DNA from 4 places in the Enterobacter sp. genome. Region 2 is predicted to be linked to each of the others. Evidence: predicted binding sites of a transcription regulator. Region 2 holds the regulator's gene; each other region holds the start of a gene.
The links. The regulator Fur, encoded in region 2, represses iron uptake genes when iron is present. The targets are predictions, from matches to a motif close to ATAATAATGAGAACNACTATCAA.
Positions count from the first base shown of each region.

Region 1: a site for Fur is predicted at 2,281-2,303, ahead of ftnA (non-heme ferritin). Genes of this name have one in related genera too.
Region 3: a site for Fur is predicted at 2,532-2,554, ahead of sodA (superoxide dismutase [Mn]). Genes of this name have one in related genera too.
Region 4: a site for Fur is predicted at 1,744-1,766, ahead of fepD (Fe(3+)-siderophore ABC transporter permease). Genes of this name have one in related genera too.

Region 1 covers NZ_CDRQYH010000032.1:7,378-11,591, forward strand. The annotation lists gene tyrP (tyrosine transporter TyrP) at 1-1,035, opposite strand, end outside; gene ACWYRJ_RS11660 (hypothetical protein) at 1,265-1,606, shown strand; gene ftnA (non-heme ferritin) at 1,643-2,140, opposite strand; gene yecR (YecR family lipoprotein) at 2,345-2,683, opposite strand; gene azuC (stress response protein AzuC) at 2,918-3,001, shown strand; gene ACWYRJ_RS11680 (DUF2766 family protein) at 3,111-3,362, shown strand; gene ACWYRJ_RS11685 (anaerobic C4-dicarboxylate transporter) at 3,405-4,214, opposite strand, start outside.
Region 2 covers NZ_CDRQYH010000078.1:1,174-5,387, reverse strand. The annotation lists gene chiP (chitoporin ChiP) at 40-1,437, shown strand; gene chiQ (ChiQ/YbfN family lipoprotein) at 1,485-1,811, shown strand; gene fur (ferric iron uptake transcriptional regulator) at 1,904-2,350, opposite strand; gene fldA (flavodoxin FldA) at 2,641-3,171, opposite strand; gene ybfE (LexA regulated protein) at 3,327-3,614, opposite strand; gene ybfF (esterase) at 3,743-4,214, opposite strand, start outside.
Region 3 covers NZ_CDRQYH010000010.1:57,545-61,758, reverse strand. The annotation lists gene ACWYRJ_RS05380 (alpha-galactosidase) at 1-1,155, shown strand, start outside; gene ACWYRJ_RS05375 (MFS transporter) at 1,200-2,465, shown strand; gene sodA (superoxide dismutase [Mn]) at 2,628-3,248, shown strand; gene yiiM (6-hydroxyaminopurine reductase) at 3,320-3,994, shown strand; gene cpxA (envelope stress sensor histidine kinase CpxA) at 4,047-4,214, opposite strand, start outside.
Region 4 covers NZ_CDRQYH010000009.1:12,827-17,040, forward strand. The annotation lists gene fepG (iron-enterobactin ABC transporter permease) at 1-724, opposite strand, end outside; gene fepD (Fe(3+)-siderophore ABC transporter permease) at 724-1,728, opposite strand; gene entS (enterobactin transporter EntS) at 1,837-3,084, shown strand; gene fepB (Fe2+-enterobactin ABC transporter substrate-binding protein) at 3,131-4,090, opposite strand.

The DNA.
Region 1 (4,214 bases), on a different contig from region 2:
CGAGAGCGCTACCCCTGCGTACCCCAGCGCCATCACAAACCCGCGTGGGTAAAACAGCGCGAACGCCAGCGGCGGCAGGAAGGTGATTGCGCCCGTCTGTAACCGTCCCGCGGCGGTATTACGACGCTGGAACAGGTCGGCCAGGTAATCAAACAGGCCGAGCGCCACGCCCAGGAACGAGGTTGCCAGCGCCAGGTCGGCAAACAGGTGTACCGCCAGCTCAACGTGCGGGGAGGTGACGACCTCGCGCAGGGCGAGCAGAAAACCGTTCAGGCCAGCGTGTTGCGCCATGAGCCCAATAAAGGTTGAAGAGTCAATGCTGCCCAGCGTTACCAACTGCCAGAAAATATAGGCGATCAGCGGGATCGCGCTGCCGATAACAAAAACGCGGCGCAGCTTGCGGATATCGCCGTTCATATAGCTGACGATGCTCGGCACGCTGCCGTGGAAGCCAAACGAGGTGAAAATGACCGGGATAGCGGAGAGCGCCAGACCTTTTTCCAGCGGCAGCGTAAGCAGGTTGACCTTGTGCACGTGCGGGGCCAGCAGCACCAGCATGATAATGAGGAAGAGAATTTTGGCGCTGAACAGAAAGCGGTTAAACAGATCGACCAGCGACGTTCCCACGCAGACCACGCCGCCGCCGATGAGTGCAAAGAAGATGGCGCCCGTTGCAGGGGTAATGTCAGAGCCAAACCAGTCGTTGACGCTGGAGGCAATCAATTCCCCAGCGCCGCTAATGTAAGCGGCGGTCAGGGCGTACATCAGGAACATCATGCTAAAGCCGGTTATCCACTGGCCGTAGCGTCCCAGATAGCGCGCCGCAAGCGAACCCAGACCGGTGTCAGCGGGCACGTGCTGGTAAACCTCAAGCAGCAGCAGGGCGGTGTAACACATCAGCGCCCAGAGCGTTCCCAGCAGCAGCAGGGTCATGCCAAATCCCACGCCCGCGGCCGCCAGTGGCATTGCCAGCATTCCTGCGCCAATCGTCGTTCCGGCGACGATAAAAATACTTCCCAGGGTTCTGTTTTTCACGCTTTCCTCTACAACGATGCTTAACCGCGACAAAATCTGCGGCGCAGAGTAAGGGAAAAGCCGTAGTTCGTCAAATCACCGTTACAACTAGTGTAATGAATGGTTTACGAAATGATGACCCTCTGATCCTTTATAGGCCTCTGCCTACTTCATAAGGGCAATGTTGCTGCGCGACGTTCCGGCGTAACGTAAACAATAAGTATAAATTATCAAATTAAGTGAGGGTTTTATGGCAGGTGAGAATCCTTTTACCGCGGCGTGGAGTCGGGGAGGTAACCTGTTGTGCCATGGCCACTGGATAATCAGCTGGCAGAACCAGCCCCTGAATCTTCCCGAGTCCCGTTGCGAAAAGGATATGGGCACCTGGGGGATCTATTCGGTTATCGATCCTGAAGATGAAACCTTTGCGCAAGGCTTACAGGAAGATGAGTGGATAATCGAGAATGTCGACTGGTTAACGGATATGTTCTTCGAGGTGGGTATTCCGCTCGAGACGGCCAGCTACCGCTATTTTTACCAGGCCGTGAATCCCCACGACTGGCGCTGCACCAGCTGTGCGGGGTGTATGTAAATTAACGCGGTGCCGGAAACCGACACCGCGCTGATATTAATTCTGCGTATCAAGCGTGGAAAGTTCTTTATCAATAAAGTAAAGACCTTCGCCAGATTTCCCCACCAGAGATAATTTATCCAGCACGGATTTAAACAGCTTCTCTTCTTCGTGTTGTTCAGCGACGTACCACTGCAGGAAATTAAAGGTTGGATAATCCTGGCTGGTCATCGCAGCATGAACCAGTTCGTTAATTTTCTGGGTGATCAGCTGCTCGTGCTCGTAGGTGGCGCGGAACAGTTCATCGAGAGAATTATACTCAGCAAACGGTGAGGCCACGGTGTCAATGCGCGGCAGGCTGCCCGTATCTGTCAGATAATCAAACAGACGCTGCATGTGGGTCATCTCTTCCTGAGCGTGACGACGCAGAAACGCGGCCGCACCTTCGAAGCTGTGGTAGCTGCACCAGGCGCTCATCTGCTGGTAGAGCAGGGATGAAAAAAGCTCAAGATTCATTTGTGCGTTGAGCTTGTCGATCATTTCAGTTTTCAGCATGTTGACGCTCCGGATTATTATTTCTGGTCCACAATGAGCGACACTATAATTTGTTATTTAATTATTTGCAAAACGTAAAATTATTATTTTATTTATTCAAAATACGAATGGGAATAAAACGCATTGGCGATTTTTATAATGTATTAATGAGAATTATTTTTGTTCATAATGAAATAAACTGCCAGCACACGCTGGCAGCTTCGATTAATACCACGGATTATTTGACTTAGGATTAACGGCGTAACCCATACATTTGTACTGGATAGTCACGCTCTCGTTCAGGCACAGAGAACCGCTTGTCAGGGTACAGGTTTTAATGGGCTGACCATAGGCTGAGGCGGTGGCATACCCCATGCTCTGACACGCTTTTGCCGCCGTGCCGTTATTCACATACTCATCGGAATACGCATTTTGCAGCGCTGCCTGGCCGTAGTCGAGGCGGACGATGCCGTTCGGCGCGTCGAGGCTGCTGACTTCAGCCTGGCGGTTAATACTGCACCCCGCGAGCAGCAGGAGTGTGCCGGCTACAATGACTCTTTTCATGGTTCGCTCTGAGTGGATGGAAATACGTTATCGTACCCGCAGATGTCCGCTGCAATGCCTGGAATAGCCGGACAATCTGCCCTCACTCTTTGCAACGGGTCCGGGATGAACGCTGTCAGGCCACACGCTAAGAAAATTGTGATGTGAATCACAAAAATATTGATTTTTGAGACAATGGTCATATTATAGGCGCATTGACAATAAAGTTGTATAACAAGTTAATGGAGCCTCATCGTGAAACTGCGCAAAATCCTGAAAAGCATGTGGGCCAATTACTGCCGCACGTTCAAAGACGTGCCGCCGGGCGCCATGTTCTGATAAAAAAACCTGCTTCGGCAGGTTTTTTTATACCTGCAGGCGTTGAAGGGAAGATGTCAGGGGGCGTGTTTTGGTACTATGGCGGCCTTTAAATAAGGAGAAAGCCCCCATGTCACAAAACCTGAGCGCCGATCAGGAACTTGTCTCTGACGTTGTCGCCTGTCAGCTGGTTATCAAACAAATCCTTGATGTTCTGGACGTGATTGCGCCGGTCGAAGTGCGCGAGAAGATGTCTACCCAGCTCAAAAACATCGATTTCGCCAGCCATCCTGCTGCCGCAGATCCGGTAACGCTTCGTGCGATCCAGAAAGCCATCGCGCTGATCGAACTGCGATTCACGCCGCAGGGTGAATCCCACTAAAGCAGGGAAATGGGCGACGGTACGTGTCGCCCTTTGATGCTGTCAGAAGAACGTCTGGACCAGCAGGTAGCTCGCCGCGCACGCGCAGCTCACGCCAATCAGCCCTGGCAAAATGAAGCTGTGGTTGATGATAAATTTCCCGATGCGGGTCGTGCCTGACCGGTCAAAACCGATGCAGGCCAAATCACTTGGATAGGTTGGCAGCACAAAATAGCCGTATGATGCCGGGAAAAAGGCGATCAGCATTTTCGGGTCGATGCCCAGCATGAGGCCCATAGGCGCAACGGCCGTCAGCGCCGCCGCCTGGCTGTTCACCAGTTTCGACACCAGAAACAGTACAATGGCATACGTCCACGGGTGGCTTTTCACCACGCCTTCCAGCGCCAGCTTTAACTCCTCGAGATGTGCCTGAAAATAGGTATCGCTCATCCACGCCACGCCGAACACAGAGAAGATCGCGACCATACCGGCTTTGAATACCGCGCCGTTGGAAATGGCCGACGCATTAACCTTGCAGGCCATCAGCATCACCGCGCCCGCAATTAACATCATCATCTGAATGACAAGGTTCATCGACAGCGCCGTCATTTTGCCTTTCACTTCAAAGGCGGGGCGTAGTTCAGGGAATGCACCCAACAGAACGACCACGGCAATACCGGCAAAGAAAATCCACGTGGACCAGTAGGCCTGTTTAGGAAAACGTTGATTCATTAACGTCTCCGTTCCGCCGTAGATAAATTCGCGCTGCTTAGGATCTTTCAGCTTTTCCTGAAACTCCATGTCGTCTGCCAAATCTTTCCCACGGCGTAAGCTCCACAGGGCCGCAATGGCCACGCCAAAAAGTGAAGCGGG
Region 2 (4,214 bases):
CCGTTTCAGGCGTTTTAATTCGTCAAAGAGGAATAATCTATGCGTACGTTCAGTGGCAAACGTAGTGCGCTGGCGCTGGCTATTGCCGGTGTGACAGCAATGTCGGGCCTGGTGGTGACACCAGAGGCGAAAGCGGCGGGCTTCATCGACGATTCTACCCTCACGGGCGGTATCTATTACTGGCAGCGTGAACGTGACCGTAAAGACGTCACCGAAGACAAATACAAAACCAACCTTTCTCATTCCACCTGGAACGCCAACCTGGACTTCCAGTCAGGCTATGCCGCGGATATGTTCGGTCTGGATATTGCTGCGTTTACCGCGATTGAAATGGCGGAAAACGGCGACAGCGCCCACCCGAACGAAATTGCCTTCTCCTCCAGCAATAAAGCGTATAAAGAAGACTGGTCCGGGGATAAGAGCGGCATCAGCCTTTACAAAGCCGCTGCAAAATTTAAATACGGTCCGGTATGGGCGCGCGGTGGTTATATTCAGCCAACTGGCCAGACCCTGTTAGCACCGCACTGGAGTTTTATGCCGGGTACCTATCAGGGTGCGGAAGCCGGGGCGAACTTTGACTACGGTGATGCGGGTGCGTTGAGCTTCTCCTATATGTGGACCAACGAGTACAAAGCACCCTGGCACATCGAGATGGACAAGTTCTACCAGAACGATAAGAAAACCAAAGTCGATTATCTCCACTCGCTGGGGGCGAAATACGACTTCAAAAACGATCTGGTTCTCGAAGCAGCATTTGGCCAGGCGCAAGGGTATATCGATCAGTACTTTGCCAAGGCCAGCTATAAGTTTGATGTCGCGGGTAGCCCGCTGAGTACCAGCTATCAGTTCTACGGTACGCGCGACAAAGTCAGCAACGGTGGCGTCAATGACATTTATGATGGCACCGCGTGGCTGCAGGCGCTAACCTTCGGCTATAAGGTCGGTCAGGTTGATTTACGTCTGGAAGGAACATGGGTGAAGGCGGAAGGGCAGCAGGGCTACTTCCTGCAGCGTATGACCCCGACCTATGCCTCATCCAACGGTCGTCTTGATATCTGGTGGGATAACCGCTCAGACTTCAACGCCGACGGCGAGAAAGCGGTCTTCTTCGGCGCAATGTACGACCTGAAAAACTGGAACCTGCCTGGCTGGGCGGTGGGCGCTTCTTACGCTTACGCCTGGGATGCAAAACCAGCCGATATGGCAACTCCGGACGCATACTACGATCCCAACTATCGCCTGAAAGAGTCTTCCTACAGCCTCGATGCTATCTATACCCTGCAGGATGGCCGCGCGAAAGGCACAATGTTCAAACTGCACTTCACTCAGTATGACAACCACTCCGATATCCCGAGCTACGCGGGCGGTTACGGCAACATCTTCCAGGATGAACGTGACGTGAAATTCATGGTTATCGCACCGTTCACTATCTTCTGATGAATCTTCCGGCGGGTTAGATCCCGCCGGACCGGAGACTGCATATGATGAAAAAAATCGTAATCGTCGCGTTGCTGGCATCAGGGCTGGTGGCGTGTGCTCAGAGTGAGGCACCGAAAGAAGATTCCCGGCTGAAGGAGGCCTATAGCGCCTGTATTAATACAGCAGAAGGATCGCCGGAGAAAATTGAAGCCTGTCAGAGCGTTTTGAACGTGCTGAAGAAAGAGAAAGCGCATGAGCAGTTTGCGACGCGGGAGAATGTCCGCGTGATGGATTACCAGGCCTGTATCCAGGCGCGTAAAACCGGTAACGATCAGGAAGTGACCAAGCGTTGCGATAAGATCTGGAACGAGATACGCAACAATAATAAATAAGTTGCTTTACGCCCGGTGGCGCTGCGCTTACCGGGCTTTTTTCTGGCAAAAAAAAGCCAACCTTTCGGCTGGCTCAGAGTATGAACACTTGATTATTTTGCGTCGTGCGCGTGGTCATCTTCGCGGCAGTCGCCTTCAGCACAGTGACCGTAAAGATACAGGCTGTGGTTGGTCAGGCGGATACCGTGACGCGCGGCGATTTCACGCTGGCGCGCTTCGATGGAATCATCGCTGAATTCAATGACCTTGCCGCAGTCGAGGCAGATCAGATGATCGTGGTGCTGCTGCTGGGTCAGTTCGAAAACAGATTTACCGCCTTCGAAATTATGACGGGTGACAATGCCCGCGTCATCAAACTGGTTCAGCACGCGATAGACGGTAGCCAGCCCAATCTCTTCACCCATGTCGATAAGACGTTTATAAAGGTCTTCCGCACTGACATGGTGATTGTCTGGACCCTGAAGCACTTCGAGGATTTTTAACCGAGGAAGCGTAACTTTCAGGCCAGCCTTCTTTAATGCGGTATTGTTGTCAGTCATGCGGAATCTGTCCTGTTGCTAAACGATTCACTTCTGTAGGAAGTGACAGAAAATGCACCTGGGATAATGCGTCTCATTATAGAACTGCCATGGCTAAATGAAAACTGCAAGTCTCAGGCAAAATATGCTTATAAAAATGGGGTATCACCAACAAACTTGCTCTATGGAAAACCACATTTTATCAGGGAGACATTGTACAGGTCTGGGCGAAAAAGTTAAAAGATTGTAGCGATTAATTTAATCGGTTTGACCTGGGGCATGGGCGCAACCGCAGTTGCGCCGCGATAAAATCAGGCGTTCAGAATATCATCAAGGTGCAGTTCTTCACGGATCTGCTTCACCCACTTCTCAACGCGCTCGGCGGTCAGTTCTGGCTGACGGTCTTCGTCGATGGCCAGACCCACGAAATGATCGTCATCGGCCAGGCCTTTAGACGCTTCGAAGTGGTAACCAGCGGTCGGCCAGTGGCCTACGATAACCGCGCCATTCGGCTCAATGATGTCGCGGATGGTACCCAGCGCGTCACAGAAATACTCAGCGTAGTCTTCCTGGTCACCGCAGCCAAACAGGGCAACCAGCTTACCGTTGAAGTCCACTTCTTCCAGCGTCGGGAAGAAATCATCCCAGTCGCATTGGGCTTCACCGTAGTACCAGGTTGGGATACCCAGCAGCAGAATGTCATAGCCTTCCAGATCTTCTTTGCTGCTCTTGGCAATGTCATGCACATCAGCAACGTCTTTACCGAGCTGTTTTTGAATGTTTTTTGCGATATTTTCGGTATTGCCGGTATCACTGCCAAAGAAAATGCCGATGATTGCCATGAGTAAAATAACCTCTTGAAACTTAATAGTATGGTGGCGCAATTCGGCCACGGATAAGGGCAATAATAGCAGAACTGGCAACCCTGCGGAAACAGCTATCGCGCAGGACTGCACTCTGTGCTACATGAAAAGGGTAATAAAGGGGATTTTCAGACTTATGCCTGGCTGCGTAACGCCTCAAGCTGGGCGATTAACATCTCTTCAATGAGCTCGCTTCGGCTGATATTTCGCGCGTCAGCCAGCTCGTTCAGCGCATCGACGGCGTCGGCGTTAAGCTTCAGTTCGACACGCTTAAGCCCGCGATTTTTATCGCGTTTAAGCTGATTGCGTTTATTGATACGCAGCTGTTCATCGCGCGAAAGCGGATTCGTCTTCGGTCGTCCCGGGCGACGCTCATTCGCGAACAGATCTAGTGTCGTACGGTCCGTTTGTTCTTTGGCCATGATTCTGAGACTTCGGGGGAAACACGCCGCCCTGCTAATGCCCGGGCGATAAGCGCGCCATCATACATCACCAAAAACGGCACGCCAACGACTGGAAGCCCGCAGCCTTCCAGTCGCTTTCTTTTTAATCAATTTGTCGTATCAGCGAGATAGCGGCGAATGGCGCGCAGCACAGCATCGGGTTTTTCTGCATGCACCCAGTGTCCGGCACCGGCAATCACGTGGGCGCGAGCCTGCGGGAATTGGGCCAGCAGCGTGTCGCGGTACGCGTCGGTAACGTAAGGAGAGTTACCGCCGCGAATAAAGAGGGTAGGGTGTGGCCAGGCGGGGACGGTTTCCCAGCCCACGATGTTATTGTACTGATTCCAGAGCACCGGCACGTTAAAACGCCATTGGCCGTCAACAAACGACTTCAGCAGGAACTGGACGACGCCTTCTTCATCAAGATGCTCACGCATGACGGCAGCCGCCTGTTGGCGAGTCGCGACGCCCGCTTCGGTGACCGCATTGATGGCGGCAAAAATTTCGTCGTGGCGGCGGACGTCGTAATCCACGGGCGCAACATCAATTACAACCAGGCCGTTAATACGCTCCGGGGCC
Region 3 (4,214 bases), on a different contig from region 2:
GAGCGCTTTATCATCGACGACGGCTGGTTCAAAGGTCGTAACGACGACCATGCCGCGCTGGGCGACTGGTACCTGGATGAGAAAAAATACCCGAACGGCCTGACGCCGGTGATCGACCACGTCAAACGGCTCGGCATGGAGTTTGGCATCTGGGTTGAGCCGGAGATGATCAACCCAGATTCAGATTTGTACCGCGCGCACCCTGACTGGGTGCTGGCGCTGCCGGGCTACAAACAACACACCGGGCGGCACCAGCTGGTGCTCAATCTGAGTATCCCGGAAGCATTTGATTATCTTGTGGAACGCATGAGCTGGCTTCTGGGTGAACATGAAGTCGACTACGTGAAGTGGGACATGAACCGTGAGCTGGTACAGCCGGGTCACGACGGGAAGGCCGCCGCTGACGCGCAAACCCGCCAGTTTTATCGCCTGCTGGACGTGCTGGGTGAACGTTTTCCGCACATCGAATTTGAATCCTGCTCATCCGGCGGGGGGCGAATTGACTATGAGGTGCTGACGCGCTGCCACCGCTTCTGGGCCTCGGACAACAACGATGCGCTGGAGCGCAACACCATCCAGCGCGGCATGAGCTATTTCTTTCCGCCGGAGGTGATGGGGGCGCATATCGGTCATCATAAATGTCACGCTACCTTCCGCCAGCACAGCATTGAATTTCGCGGTCTGACGGCGCTGTTTGGCCATATGGGGCTGGAACTTGACCCCCTCACCGTCGATGAGAAGGAGCGCGAAGGCTATCGCCGTTACGCCGCGCTGTACAGGCAGTGGCGCGAGGTTATTCATCAGGGCACACAATGGCGCGTGGATATGCCGGATGCCAGTACGCTGGCACAGGGTATTGTGAGCGAAGATAAAACGCAGGGGCTGTTTATCGTCAGCCAGCTCGCCATGCCGGACTACACGCTGATGATGCCGCTGCGCATGCCGGGGCTTGAGCCCAGCGCGCAGTATCGTATTTCGCTGCTCGATCACCCTGATATTCACATTACCGGTGAAGGAGGCCATACCATGCGCAAGCTGCCGGCATGGATGGAAACACCGCAAACGGCGAGCGGCGAGTGGCTGATGCAGGCGGGCATTGCGCTGCCGATTCTGGATCCGGAAACCGCCGTTCTGATTGGCGTTGAACGCGTGTAAAGGTGACGGGCCGGACAGCCGGCCCTCCGTTGAGGATAAAAATAATGAACACAACAACCTGTACCCACAAAGACAACCCTAACTTCTGGATCTTCGGGCTGTTCTTCTTTCTCTACTTCTTCATCATGGCCACCTGCTTTCCGTTCCTGCCGATCTGGCTGTCGGATATCATCGGCCTGAACAAAACCCATACCGGCATCGTCTTTTCCTGCATCTCACTCTCGGCCATTGCCTTCCAGCCGGTGCTTGGGGTGATCTCGGATAAACTGGGTCTAAAAAAACACCTGCTGTGGATCATCTCCGTGCTGCTGTTCCTGTTTGCCCCTTTTTTCCTCTACGTCTTCGCGCCGTTACTAAAAGCCAACATCTGGCTGGGCGCGCTGAGCGGCGGCATGTATATCGGCTTTGTCTTTTCGGCGGGCTCAGGGGCCATTGAGGCGTACATTGAACGCGTGAGCCGTAACAGTTTTTTTGAGTACGGTAAGGCGCGCATGTTTGGCTGCCTCGGCTGGGGGCTATGCGCCTCCACGGGCGGGATCCTGTTCGGCATCGATCCGTCGTATGTTTTCTGGATGGGTTCGGCGGCGGCGCTGCTGTTGATGCTGCTGCTGGTGGTCGCGAAGCCAAAACCCAACCAGACGGCGCAGGTGATGAATGCGCTGGGTGCCAACCAGCCGCAGATCACCGCGAAAACGGTATTTAGCCTGTTCCGTCAGCGCAGGATGTGGATGTTTATTCTGTACGTGATTGGCGTGGCCTGCGTCTATGACGTCTTTGACCAGCAGTTTGCTACCTTCTTCAAAACGTTCTTCGCCACGCCGCAGGAGGGCACTCGCGCCTTTGGTTTTGCGACCACTGCCGGGGAAATCTGCAACGCGATCATCATGTTTTGTTCACCGTGGATCATTAACCGTATCGGCGCGAAAAACACGCTGCTCATCGCCGGGGTGATTATGGCGACGCGCATTATCGGCTCGTCGTTTGCCACCACCGCTGTAGAAGTGATTGCCCTGAAGATGCTGCATGCGCTGGAGGTGCCGTTCCTGCTGGTGGGGGCCTTCAAGTACATCACCGGGGTGTTTGATACGCGTCTTTCGGCGACTATCTACCTGATAGGCTTCCAGTTTGCCAAACAGTCGGCAGCGATCTTCCTCTCCGCGTTTGCCGGAAATATGTATGACCGGATCGGTTTCCAGGAGACATACCTGATGCTGGGCTGTTTCGTGCTGGCGATTACGGTGGTGTCGGCGTTTACGCTCAGCAGCAGGGAGGAGATTGCGGCAGGCAATAAGGCGCTGGAAGTCCATTAACGCTCTGAACCCACTCACTATTCCGGCGTTGGTCAAAAAATGAATAACCTTATAAAAACTACGGCATTGATAATCATTTTCAATATCATTTAATTAACTATAATGAACCAACTGCTTACGCGGCATTAACAGCTGTGCCGCCCGACAATAATGGAGAGGATTATGAGTTATACACTGCCATCCCTGCCGTATGCCTACGACGCACTGGAACCGCATTTCGACAAGCAGACGATGGAAATCCATCACACTAAACACCACCAGACCTATGTGAATAACGCGAACGCCGCGCTGGAAAGCCTGCCAGAGTTCGCTAACCTGCCTGTTGAAGAGCTGATCACCAAGCTGGACCAGCTGCCAGCGGACAAGAAAACCGTGCTGCGTAACAACGCGGGCGGCCACGCAAACCACAGCCTGTTCTGGAAAGGCCTGAAAACCGGTACCACCCTGCAGGGCGACCTGAAAGCGGCTATCGAGCGCGACTTTGGTTCCGTTGACAACTTCAAAGCGGAGTTCGAGAAAGCCGCTGCAACCCGTTTCGGCTCCGGCTGGGCGTGGCTGGTACTGAAAGGTGACAAACTGGCGGTTGTTTCTACTGCTAACCAGGACTCCCCGCTGATGGGTGAAGCGATCTCTGGCGCATCCGGCTTCCCAATCCTGGGTCTGGACGTGTGGGAACACGCTTACTACCTGAAATTCCAGAACCGTCGCCCGGATTACATCAAAGCCTTCTGGGACGTGGTTAACTGGGACGAAGCAGCAGCACGTTTCGCCGCTAAAAAATAAGGTTGCATTGACGCCTGTGAGAAGCGAGTCTGATGGCTCGCTTTTTTTGTATCTGCGTAATGGAGGCAGCGATGCATTATCCGGTGAATGTATTTACAGGCAAGGTAAGGGAGTACGACGGCAGCCGCCCGAGCGCCATCGCCAAAATTCAGGTCGACGGTGAGCTGACGTTAACCGACCTCGGGCTTGCGGGTGACGAGCAGGCAGAAAAGAAAATCCACGGCGGGCCCGAGCGCGCGCTGTGCCACTATCCGCGCGAACACTATCAGTACTGGAAAAACGAGTTCCCCGAACAGGCGGATCTCTTCGTTGCCCCCGCGTTTGGCGAGAATCTCTCCACCGAAGGGCTCACCGAAAAGAATGTATTTATTGGTGATATTTACCGCTGGGGCGATGCCCTGATCCAAGTGACGCAGCCGCGCTCGCCGTGCTTCAAGCTCAACTTCCATTTCGGTATTCATGACATGTCGGCTCAGATGCAAAGCGTGGGTAAAACCGGCTGGCTGTACCGGGTGGTGCTGGCAGGGCAGGTCTCAGCAGATGCGCAGCTCGAGCTGGTATCACGCCTGAGTGAGGTGTCTGTTTACGACGCCTGCGCCATTGCCTGGCATATGCCGTTTGATGACGAGCAGTATCATCGCCTGCTGTCGGCGGCGGGGCTATCGACCAGCTGGACAAGAACGATGCAGAAGCGACGTTTAAGCAGCAGAATCGAAGATAATTCCCGGAGATTGTGGGGTAAGTAGTGTTCTTCATCCCGGCCCTCTCCCCTTCGGGGAGAGGGTTAGGGTGAGGGGGTTACGAACGCTTGTACAATGGTAGCCACAGCGTTAACCGTAGCCCACCCAGCGGGCTGTCGTCGGCTTTGACCCAGCCGCGGTGCTGTTGCATGGCGGTTTCCACAATCGCCAGACCCAGCCCCGTGCCGCCGGATTCCCGGTCGCGCGCCTCATCGGTACGATAGAA
Region 4 (4,214 bases), on a different contig from region 2:
CGGCGACCAGCATCAGCATCAGGCGCGAGCGCTCGACGCTCACGCCCAGCGCGCAGGCGCTGTCGTCGCCCATCTCCAGCAGCCGCATGCGGCGAACCAACAGCAGCGCGCCGATAAACATCAGCACAATCAGCGGCGCGGCGGGCCAGGTTTTGCCCCACGTCAGGCCGTTAAGCGAACCTGCGTACCACAGCCCGGCGGAAAGCGCCGTTTCCAGCGAGGCCTGCAGTAAAAGCCAGGTGTTAAAGGCCATTAGCATCGCACGTACGCCGATACCGATAATAATCAGCCGGAAGGTATCGATGCCGTTGCGCCAGGCCAGCAGCCAGATAACCAGCGACGTCAGAATGCCGCCCGCCATTGCCGTAAAGGTAATGGCCGTTAGGTGCTGACCGAACAGCACCATCGCCACCAGCACGCCGCTCCAGGCCCCGGTGTTGAGTCCCATCACGTCCGGGCTACCGAGCGGGTTGCGCATCAGCGACTGGAATATCGCACCGCTGACGCCGAGCGCCGCACCTACGAGAATCGCCATCGCCACGCGCGGCAGGCGCCATTCGGTGACAACCATGGTGATATTGCGCGGCGCGCTGCCGAGCAGGGCGTTAAGCACCTGAGAAAAATCGAGCGTCACCGCGCCGCTGCGCAGGCTCCAGACCGCCAGCAGCAGAATGAGGATACTTAGCAGCGAGACGCTGGTGAGTAAACGACGGGACGGGGCCATCATGCGCCACCTCCGCGTCTACGTCGTACCAGGAAGATCAGCACCGGCGCGCCGATAAAGGCGCTGACCACCGAGACGCGCAGCTCGCCCGGCACCAGCAGGCGACCCAGCACGTCGGCAAACAGCAGCAGCGCAGGCGTCGCCAGCAGCGTGACCGGCAGCGACCAGCGGTGATCCGTCCCCACCAGCCAGCGCGCCATGTGCGGCATCATCAGGCCGATAAAGGCAATCGGACCGACCACGGCGGTCGCGCTGCCGCACAGGACGGTGATGGCAAGCAGGCCAATCAGCTGCGTGCGCGCCACGCGGTTGCCTAGAGCGGTAGCGGTGTCGCTGCCGAGGCTCAGGCTGTTCAGCGCCCGGCTTAAAAACAGCGCCACGGCGGCAGCAATAATGACCGGGAACGCCACCACTTTCAGGGTTTCAAGGGTGCGGATATCCAGCGAGCCGGCCTGCCAGAAGCGCAGCTGGTCGTAGACGTCCGGGTTGAGCAGGGCGATGCCGTTAGATAAGCCTTCCAGCACCGCCGCGAGCGCCACGCCCGCCAGCGTCAGGCGTACCGGACTCAGCTGGCCGCCGCCCTGGCTGCCGGTAAACGCCACTAGCAGCGAGGCGGCCAGCGCGCCGCAGCAAGCCATCGCCAGCTGTTCAGAGGGAGAAGTAAACCCAAACAGCGCCGCTCCGAGCACGATGGCAAAGCTGGCGCCAGAGTTAACGCCGAGAATGCCGGGGTCCGCCAGCGGATTGCGGGTGAGGGTTTGCATCAGGGCACCGGCAAGGCCGAGTGCGCCACCGGCCAGCAGCCCGGCAAGGGTGCGGGGCAGGCGAGCGTCGAGCACGATAGTGCAGTCAGCGCTCTGGCAGGTGCCGGAGAGCGCATCAACGATAACGGACGCGGGCAGCGGCTTCGCGCCGACCAGCAGGCTGAGTGCAGCCGCAAGGCTCAGGAGCAGCAGTAAAACGGGCACGGCAATGGCGCGCACCGAAGAAGAGGAAAACGACATAGCAACACCCATGATTTGATAATGATAGTGATTATCGTTATCTATCTTATTTGGCTATGTTAGCATGTGCGCCCATGGAATGGGTAGAATTACACTCAAGGCTTTGTCATGAATCAAAAATCCTGGCTGCTTAACCTCAGCCTGCTCAAAACGCACCCGGCCTATCGCGCGGTGTTTATCGCTCGCTTTATCTCCATTTTATCCCTCGGCCTGCTCGGCGTGGCCGTGCCGGTCCAGATCCAGACCATGACGCACTCCAGCTGGCTGGTGGGGTTATCGGTTACCTTAACCGGCGGGGCGATGTTTATCGGCCTGATGGTTGGCGGCGTGCTGGCGGACCGCTACGAGCGCAAGACGCTGATCCTGCTGGCGCGCGGCACCTGCGGCGTGGGCTTTATCGGGCTGTGTCTGAACGCCATGCTGCCTGAGCCGTCGCTGATCGCCATTTATGCCCTGGGGCTGTGGGACGGCTTTTTCGCCTCGCTGGGCGTGACGGCGCTGCTGGCGGCCACGCCCGCGCTGGTCGGGCGAGAAAATCTGATGCAGGCGGGGGCGATCACTATGCTCACCGTGCGCCTCGGCTCGGTGATTTCACCGATGGTGGGCGGCCTGCTGCTGGCGACCGGCAACGTGGCGTGGAACTACGGGCTGGCGGCGGCAGGGACCTTTATCACCACGCTGACGCTGCTGCGCCTGCCGCTGCTGCCGCCTCCGCCGCAGCCGCGTGAGCACCCGCTGAAATCGCTGATGGCCGCGATTCGTTTCCTGTTCAGCAACCCGCTGATTGGCGGCATTGCGCTGCTCGGCGGCCTGCTGACCATGGCGAGCGCAGTGCGCGTGCTGTATCCGGCATTAGCGGGAGAGTGGCAGATGAGCGCCTCGGAGATTGGCATTCTCTACGCGGCCATTCCGCTCGGCGCGGCGTGCGGGGCGCTGACCAGCGGCAACCTGGCGCAGAGCGCGCGTCCGGGGCTGATTATGCTGCTTACCTCTCTGGCGTCGTTTATCGCCATCGGCTTCTTTAGCCTGATGCCGGCGTGGGCGCTCGGGGTGTTGTGCCTGGTGATTTTCGGCTGGCTGAGCGCCATCAGTTCGCTGCTGCAGTACACCCTGATCCAGACCCAGACGCCGGAAGGGATGCTCGGGCGCATCAACGGCCTGTGGACGGCGCAGAACGTCACGGGCGATGCCATTGGCGCGGCGATCCTCGGCGGGCTGGGGGCGATAATGACCCCGGCGGCGTCGGCGAGCAGTAGCGGGTTTGCGTTAGCGATGGTTGGCGTGATTTTGTTAGTGGCGTTGGTGAAATTGCGGCGGTTCAGGCAGGAGGTTGTGTTGAACGACGGTGTGGCCTGATGCCCTCACCCCGGCCCTCTCCCACAGGGAGAGGGTGGGAAAATGCCTACTTAAACAACGTATTCAATCTGTCTAACACCAGCATCGCGCTGTAATAATCCAGGCGGAACGTCTCGGTTCCCAATGCCCAAACCCGTTTGTTTTTCACCGACGGCAGATGCGCCAGCAGCGGGTTGGCGTAAATCGCATCCACATCTTTCTGGTCGCCGGCAAACACGAACAGCCCTTCGCCGTTCAGTCCCGTTGCCAGGTTTTCACCGCCCAGCTGGATAATATCGTGCCGCTTGCCCTGGCTTGTTGAGGTCTGCAAACCGGCGGGCAGGTCCGCCAGCGTAAAGCCCAGCTGGTGCAGCAGCTTGCCCTGCGCTGATTCCGCGGTCCACAGGTTGGCGCTGTGCGCGGCGGCGGTGTAGACGATGGCGTTCACCGGCTGCGGCGGCAGCTTCATCTGCTGTTTCACCTGCGCGAGCTGTTTATCAAACGCGGCAATGCGCTCTTCGGCCTGTTTTTCCTGTCCGGTGATGGTGCCCAGTTGCGTCAGCAGTGCCTGCCAGCTCTTGTCGTCGTAGTTGATGATAAGCGTCGGCGCAATGGCGGAGAGCTGATCGTACAGTGCCAGCGCGGAATCACCGCCGGTGGCGCTGATCAAAATCAGATCCGGCATTTGTGCGGCGACCGCTTCGGCGCTCGGTTCGCCAATATACATCCGCGCAACCTGACGCTGTTTCGCAATATCGCCCCACTGGCGCAAAAAGCCCTGCGCATCGGCCACGCGGTTGTTCGGCGTGGTCGCGCCGCTGGCGACGACCGGGGCGTCAATCGCCAGCAGGGAGCCGGTTAAGGTCACGCTGGTACAAACAATGCGCGTCGGTTTGCTCTCTAGCGTGTGAACGCCGCGGCTGTCAGTCACCTGACGCGGCCAGTCGGCGGCAGCGGCTGAGGTAAGTCCTAAAACAAAAAGTGCCAATAAAAGCAGGGGATTACGGAAAACGGCAGGGGATTTCACAGCGCGGGATCCTGTTTTTGTTGAAGATAATGCTTCTCATTTTCATGGTTGCAGCATCTGGATGCAAGCTTTTGTCGCACAAGTTATTTGTCCGACGGTTGACAGCGGAGCGATGTGGGATTAG